2 regions of the Cellulosimicrobium sp. MI9406 genome follow, and region 2 is predicted to be linked to the other one. Evidence: riboswitches for the same ligand, from Rfam matches in the RefSeq annotation. Region 2 holds a riboswitch; the other holds the start of a gene.
The links. A riboswitch is a leader RNA that binds a small molecule or an ion and turns the genes downstream of it on or off. The one in region 2 is predicted to bind FMN.

Region 1 (3,392 bases), on a different contig from region 2:
AGCGGAGGGAGGGCGTGCGCCCTCGGGACCGTCAGACGAACGCGGAGACGCCCGTGATGTCGCGCCCGACGATGAGCGCCTGGACCGACTCGGTGCCCTCGTAGGTGTGCAGGGCCTCGATGTCGGCGAAGTGCCGCGCGACGCGGTTCTGGAGCAGGATCCCGTTGCCGCCGAGCAGGTCGCGCGCGCTCGCCGCGACCTCGCGCGCCCCGCGGGTGCACGTGTACTTCGCGAGCGACGCCTGCGGGCCGGTGAGCGTCCCCGCCTCGTCGAGCCGCGTCATCTGCGCGACGAGGAGCTGCAGCTGCGTGATCGTCGAGAGCATCCGGGTGAGGCGCTCCTGCACCATCTGGTTCGCGGCGAGCGGGCGCCCGAACTGGACGCGCTGCTTCGCGTACGCGACCGCGGCCTCGTAGCACGCGACCGCGTGCCCGACGGCGGCCCACGCCACCCCGAGGCGCGTCGCGAAGAGCACGCGCGAGGTGTCCTTGAACGACCGCGCGCCCGGCAGGGCGTTCTCGGCGGGGACGAACACGTCGTCGAGCACGACGTGCGCCTGCCAGATCGCGCGGAGCGACACCTTGCCGGTGATGGTCGTGCCCGTGTAGCCCGGGGTGTCCTGCGGCACGACGAACCCGTGGACCTGACCATCGCCGTCGTCGCCGACGAGGCGCGCCCACACGACCGTGACGTGGCCCGACGACCCGTTGCCGATCCACTTCTTCTCGCCGTTCAGCACGTAGCCCTCGACGCCGTTGCGCGTCTCCTTGCGCGCCGTCGTCTCGAGCGAGACGGAGTCCGAGCCGTGGGTGGGCTCGGTGAGCGCGAACGCGCCGAGGATCTCCCCGCGCGCCATGGGCTCGGCGTACTTCGCCCGCTGCTCGTCGGAGCCGAGCATCTGGATGCTGCGCAGCGCGAGACCGCCCTGGACGCCGCAGATCGTCGCGACGGAGCCGTCGCCGCGCGACATCTCCATGGCGGCGAGGCCTGCCGCGAGCTGGCTCACGTGCGGACGACCGTCGACGTCGACACCGTCGCGCAGCAGGTCGAGCTCGCCCATGCGCTTGACGAGGTCGAACGGGACCTCGGCGCGCTCCCAGTAGTCGTCGATGACGGGGAGCACCTCGTCCTGGACGAACTGCCGGACGCGCTGCAGGTGGGCGCGGTCCTCCTCGGTCGCGTCGGCGAACGCGCCGGCGTAGTCGAGGTCGAGCGGGGTCGCGAGGTCGTAGGTGGGCTCGGTGACGCCGGGCATGATCGGGGTGGTGGGCATCGGTGCTCCCCTGGGAGGGCGGCTGCGGTCGGTCGACCGTCCTCGACGCGGTTGCCCGGGGTGCGGGCCCGGCTTCGGCGGCGGTCCCTCCCATAGTGCAGCGATACCCCGTCTCAGTCAATCGAGACGGGGTATCGGGGTGGGTGGGGCCGGGTGACCGGCGGGTCAGGCGGGCGCGCCCGCCGCCGCATCCGCCTCGGCAGCGGCGGCCGCGCGGCGGTTGACGCGCCACCACACGAAGAACCCGACGAGCGTGAACGCGCCGTAGAACACGTACATGAACGCCGACGCGTAGAAGCCGGCCGAGATCAGCAGCGGCACGCCCACGACGTCGACGGCGACCCAGATGAGCCAGAACTCGACCCAGCCCTTCGCCATGCCGTACGTCGCGAGCAGCGAGCCCATGAAGATCCACGCGTCGGCCCAGACGGGCTCGTACGACTCGAGCGCGCGGAACACCGGGGTCAGCAACGCCGTGCCGCCGACGAGCGCGACGACGAGGAACACGCGCTGGCGCCACGACGCCCAGCGCGGCACGACGGCGACGCCGTGGCTGTCCGCGTCGGCGTCACCGAGCCGCGCCTGGGTCTTGCGCCACTGCACCCACCCGTAGACCGACACGACGACGAACATCACCTGGCGGCCCGCCTGGCCGAGCAGGTTGACGGGGTTGGGCGTCGCGAACACCGCGCCGAGGAACACCGTGAGCAGCAGCAGGTTGCCGACGATGCCCACCGGCCACGCCCACACCTTGCGCCGCATGCCGCCCAGCGCCGACGCCAGGCCGAACCCGTTGCCCACGATCTCGCGCCACAGCAGGTGCTGGTCGCCGATCGTCAGCTGCGCGTCGAACAGCGCGTGGATCAGGTCCATCGGATGTCCTCGTCCTCCCGGGCACGGGCGCTCCGGGGTGAGGGCGGGCGGCGGGACCGGGCCACGAGGGCCCGACGGCGTCGCTCACCACGGCGAGAGCGCGCCCCGTCGCGCGGGCTCGCGAGAGCCCGGCCGAGGACGGCCGCGCCGCACGTGCTTCCTCCCATCCGGACTTTCACCGTCGGTCCTGGAGTTCCACCAGGTCAACCGCGCGTGGGCGCGGGTCGCGGACTGTCACCGCCGGCTCGGAATTGCACCGACCCCGGAGCACGTTCGTGCGTACTGCGTTCTGCAACCGCCGATGCTACTCGTGCATTCCACGCTCGGCGCGAACCGTTCGGCAGCGCGGACGCGGTTCGGCACCCGGAGCGGCATTCGGCGTCTCGTGCTGCCGACCTGCATGCTCCGGTGCCGAAGCGTCGTGCGCTGACCGAGTCCCAGGGCGGGACCGCGGGGTGGCGGGAGGTGGTGCTCAGGCCAGGGCGTCGCGGACGGCGCGCGCGACGTCGTCCGCGACGCCCTGCGCGTCCGCGTCCGCGTCCACCACGGTCACGACGACGCGGCGCGCCGCGGGCACGCCGTCCCCGCTGCGCTCCTGGGCGGCGCCGTCCGGCGCGGCGTACCGGCCGACGGCGGCGCGGCGCAGGTCCGCGAACGCCTCCTCGAGCTGGGGGCGCAGGTCCTGCTCGGGGGAGCGCAGCCACCGGCGCAGGAGCGCGTTGTGCACGGCGACGACGGACGCCGCGAACGCGATGGACGCCGTCGAGCGGCGCTCGTCCGGCGGGAGCGCGTCGCGCAGGTACGCGGTGAACGCGCGCTCGTAGCGGTGGGTCGTGACGAGCTCGCGGTCGCGCAGCGCCGGCACCTGCTGGAGGAGCTGCCAGCGGGCCAGGGACGTCTCGCGCTGCCCGACGTGGTGGTCGAACACCAGCCGCGCCGCGCGGCACACCTCGAGGTACGGGTCGACCGTCGGGTCGGGCGTGAGGTGCCCCTCGGCGTCGGGCACGGGCCGCGTCGCGGCGAGCATGACGACGACCTCGTCGAGCAGGAGCTCGTGGTCCGCGAAGACCACGTCCTCCTTGGACCCGTAGCGGCGGAAGAAGGTGGCGCGGCTGACCTGGGCGGCGTCGGCGATCTCCTCGACGGTCGTCTGCTCGTACCCCTTGCGGGTGAAGAGCTCGATCGCTGCGTCGACGGCCTGGGCATGGGTGCGGCTGCGGACGTCGGTCATGCACCGGACGGTACA
Region 2 (3,392 bases):
CTCAGAGGGTGCGCTGGAGCAGGATCGTGTCGACCCAGCGGCCGTGCTTGAACCCGACGGCGGTGAGGCGGCCGGCCTCGACGAAGCCGAAGCGGCGGTGCAGCGGGAGCGACCCGGCGGCCTCGGGGACGTCGGCCACGACGGAGACGACCTGGCGGACCCCCGCGGCGGCGAGCGCCTCCAGGAGCGCGGCGAGCAGCGCGGTGCCCACCCCGCGCCCGGCGTGTGCCGGGTCGAGGTAGATCGTGTCCTCGGCGGTGTGCCGGTAGGCGGGCTTGGGGCGCCAGGCCGACGCGTACGCGTAGCCCGCGACGACGGCGCCGGTCGGGGAGCCCGGCCCGCCCGGGGCGTCGACCTCGGCGACGAGGAACGGCAGGCCGCGCGCGGTGACGTCGTCGAGCTTGCGGTGCCACGCCGGGACGTCCCAGACCTCCTCCTCGAACGTCACGCACGTGTCGCGCACGAACGGGGCGGCGATCTCCGCGACCCGCGGCAGGTCGTGCACCGTGGCCGGGCGCACGGTCACGGCGGGCGCGGAGGCGTGCGGGTGCCCGGGGCGGTGCGGCGTGCCGCAAACGGAGGAAGGGGGCGAGCCGGGGGAGGGGGAGGAGAGGTCGCTCACGCGACGAGGGTACGAGCACCGGGCTCCGGCACGCGCCCCTAGGCTGGGCCCATGGCAGCCCTCATCGCACCGAGCATCCTGTCCGCCGACTTCGCGAACCTCGAGCGCGACCTGAACGCGATCGCCACGGCGGACTACGCGCACGTCGACGTCATGGACAACCACTTCGTGCCGAACCTCACGCTCGGGCTGCCGGTGTTCGAGCGCCTGGCGCAGGTGTCGCCCGTCCCGATCGACGCCCACCTCATGATCGAGGACCCTGACCGCTGGGCGCCGGCCTACGCGGAGGCGGGCGCGGCGTCGGTCACGTTCCACGCCGAGGCCGCTGCTGCCCCTGTGCGGCTCGCTCGCGAGCTCCGCCGCCTGGGAGCCCGCGCAGGCGTCGCGCTGCGCCCTGCGACGCCGGTGGAGCCCTTCCTGGACCTGCTGACCGAGGTGGACATGATCCTCGTCATGACGGTCGAGCCGGGCTTCGGCGGGCAGTCCTTCATCGAGGGGACGCTGCCGAAGATCCGGCGGGCGCGCGAAGCCGTGAGCGAGTCGGGCCTCGACGTGTGGATCCAGGTCGACGGGGGAGTGTCCCGCTCGACGATCGAGCGAGCCGCGGACGCGGGGGCGAACGTCTTCGTCGCCGGGTCGGCGGTCTACGGGGCGGAGAACGTGCCCGAGGAGATCCAGGCGCTGCGCGAGCTGGCGGAGGCGTCGGCGCACGCTCACTGACGTCAGGACGAGAAGGGGCCCTCTTCGGGCCCCTTCTTCGTTCCAGATGAAATAGTGTGCCAAGCGCACACCTTGCATCTACGAGACCGCGAAAACCTCACCACCAAGCACGGAGAAGGGGGTTGAGGCCAGCCGTCGGACGGCGAAGCTCGACGCCTCGGGGGGAGGCGGTGCTCCCGAGCGGCGACCTCGACGGGAGCGGGCGAGGTCGCGCCGGACCGCCGCTCGCACCCGTGCCGGTCGCACCCGCGCGGGGCGCACCCGGAGTAACATCGGCGGTTGCAGTACGCAGTACGCACGAACGTGCTCCGGGGTCGGTGCAATTCCGAGCCGGCGGTGACAGTCCGCGACCCGCGCCCACGCGCGGTTGACCTGGTGGAACTCCAGGACCGACGGTGAAAGTCCGGATGGGAGGAAGCACGTGCGGCGTGGCCACGCCTCGGCGCGTGGTGCTCCGGCGACCCGCCGGCGCACCCGTCCGGGACGGTGACGGCCTCGCCGTGGTGAGCGACGCCGTCGAGCCCTCGTGGCTCGACCCGCCGCCCGCCCTCACCCCGGAGCGCCCGTGCCCGGGAGGAGGACGATGGGCGAGCACCCCCGCACCCTGACGGTCGACGCCGCGATGACGCGCGCGCTCGAGCTGGCGGCCCGAGGGCCGGCACACGGGCCGAACCCGCGCGTTGGGTGCGTCCTGCTGGGCCCTCCGCCCGGCGCGACCCTGCCCGACGGCGCCGCGCCCGGCTCGCTCGACCCGCACCCGCGGCCCGTGCTCGCCGAGGGGTGGCACCGTGGCGCGGGGACGCCGCACGCCGAGGCGGCGGCCCTCGCGGACGCCCGGGCGCGCGGCGTCGACGTCGCCGGCGCGACGGCGGTCGTGACGCTCGAGCCGTGCGCCCACACCGGTCGCACCGGCCCGTGCGCCGACGCCCTCGTCGCCGCGGGCGTGGCAGAGGTCGTGCTCGCCGTCGACGACCCGAACCCCGTCGCCACGGGCGGCGCGCACCGGCTGCGGGCCGCGGGGGTCCGCGTCGTGCGCGGCCTGCGCGCCGCCGAGGGCGAGGAGCTCCTGCGGGTGTGGCTCGCGGCCGTCCGGCGCGGCACGCCGTACGTGACGCTCAAGACGGCCACGACGCTCGACGGCTACGTCGCCGCCGCGGACGGGACGAGCCGGTGGATCACCGGGCCCGCGGCGCGCGAGCACGCGCACCGCGTGCGGGCGGAGGTGGACGCGATCGCCGTCGGCACGGGCACGCTCCTGGCCGACGACCCCGAGCTCACCGCGCGGGTGCCCGCCCACGGCTCGTCCCACGAGGCCGCGAGCGCCGCGCGTCTGGCGGAGCACCAGCCGTTGCGGGTGGTCGTGGGCCTGCGGGGGATCCCGCCGACGGCGCGGGTCCACGGGGAGGGTGGCGAGCTGGTGCACGTGCTGACGCGGGACGTCGGTGAGGTGCTGGAGCGGCTCGCGGAGCGCGAGGTGCGGCACGTGCTGGTGGAGGGCGGTCCGACGCTGGCGACGGCGTTCCTGGCCGCGGGCGCGGTGGACGAGCTGCACGCGTACGTGGCCCCGGTGCTGCTGGGGGGCGGACGACGCGCGGTGGACGGGTTCGGTGTGGCGACGATCGCCGACGCGCACCGGTTTCGCACGGTGGAGGTGAGGCGTGTCGGGGACGACGCGCTGGTGGTGTCCAGGAAGAGCACGGAAGGACGGGTGGGTTGATGTTCACGGGGATCGTGGAGGAGATCGGCAGGGTCCGGGGGATCGCGTTCCCTGGCGGCGCGGGGGAGGACGCGGTGCTCACGGTCGAGGGGCCGCTCGCGGCGTCGGACGCGGCGCTCGGTGACTCGATCGCGGTGAACGGGGTGTGCCTGACGGTCACGAGCCTCGGGGGCGACGGGTCGTTCACGGCGGACGTGATGCCGGAGTCGTTGCGGCGGACTGCGCTGGGTGACCTCGTGGCGGGGTCGCCGGTGAACCTGGAGCGGGCCGTCCGGGCGGACGCGCGGCTGGGCGGTCATGTCGTGCAGGGCCACGTGGACGGCGTCGGCACGC

Region 1: linked by a shared signal. The riboswitch ahead of pnuC (nicotinamide riboside transporter PnuC) and the one ahead of ribD (bifunctional diaminohydroxyphosphoribosylaminopyrimidine deaminase/5-amino-6-(5-phosphoribosylamino)uracil reductase RibD) in region 2 are both predicted to bind FMN.

What each region holds. Positions count from the first base shown of each region.
Region 1 is NZ_JALIZI010000010.1:42,622-46,013, forward strand. Features, by position in the region: gene MT994_RS17425 (acyl-CoA dehydrogenase family protein) at 32-1,273, opposite strand; gene pnuC (nicotinamide riboside transporter PnuC) at 1,439-2,146, opposite strand; FMN riboswitch at 2,296-2,421, opposite strand; gene MT994_RS17435 (TetR/AcrR family transcriptional regulator) at 2,619-3,377, opposite strand.
Region 2 is NZ_JALIZI010000006.1:210,559-213,950, forward strand. Features, by position in the region: gene MT994_RS12990 (N-acetyltransferase family protein) at 2-622, opposite strand; gene rpe (ribulose-phosphate 3-epimerase) at 674-1,342, shown strand; FMN riboswitch at 1,642-1,767, shown strand; gene ribD (bifunctional diaminohydroxyphosphoribosylaminopyrimidine deaminase/5-amino-6-(5-phosphoribosylamino)uracil reductase RibD) at 1,926-3,059, shown strand; gene MT994_RS13005 (riboflavin synthase) at 3,059-3,392, shown strand, end outside.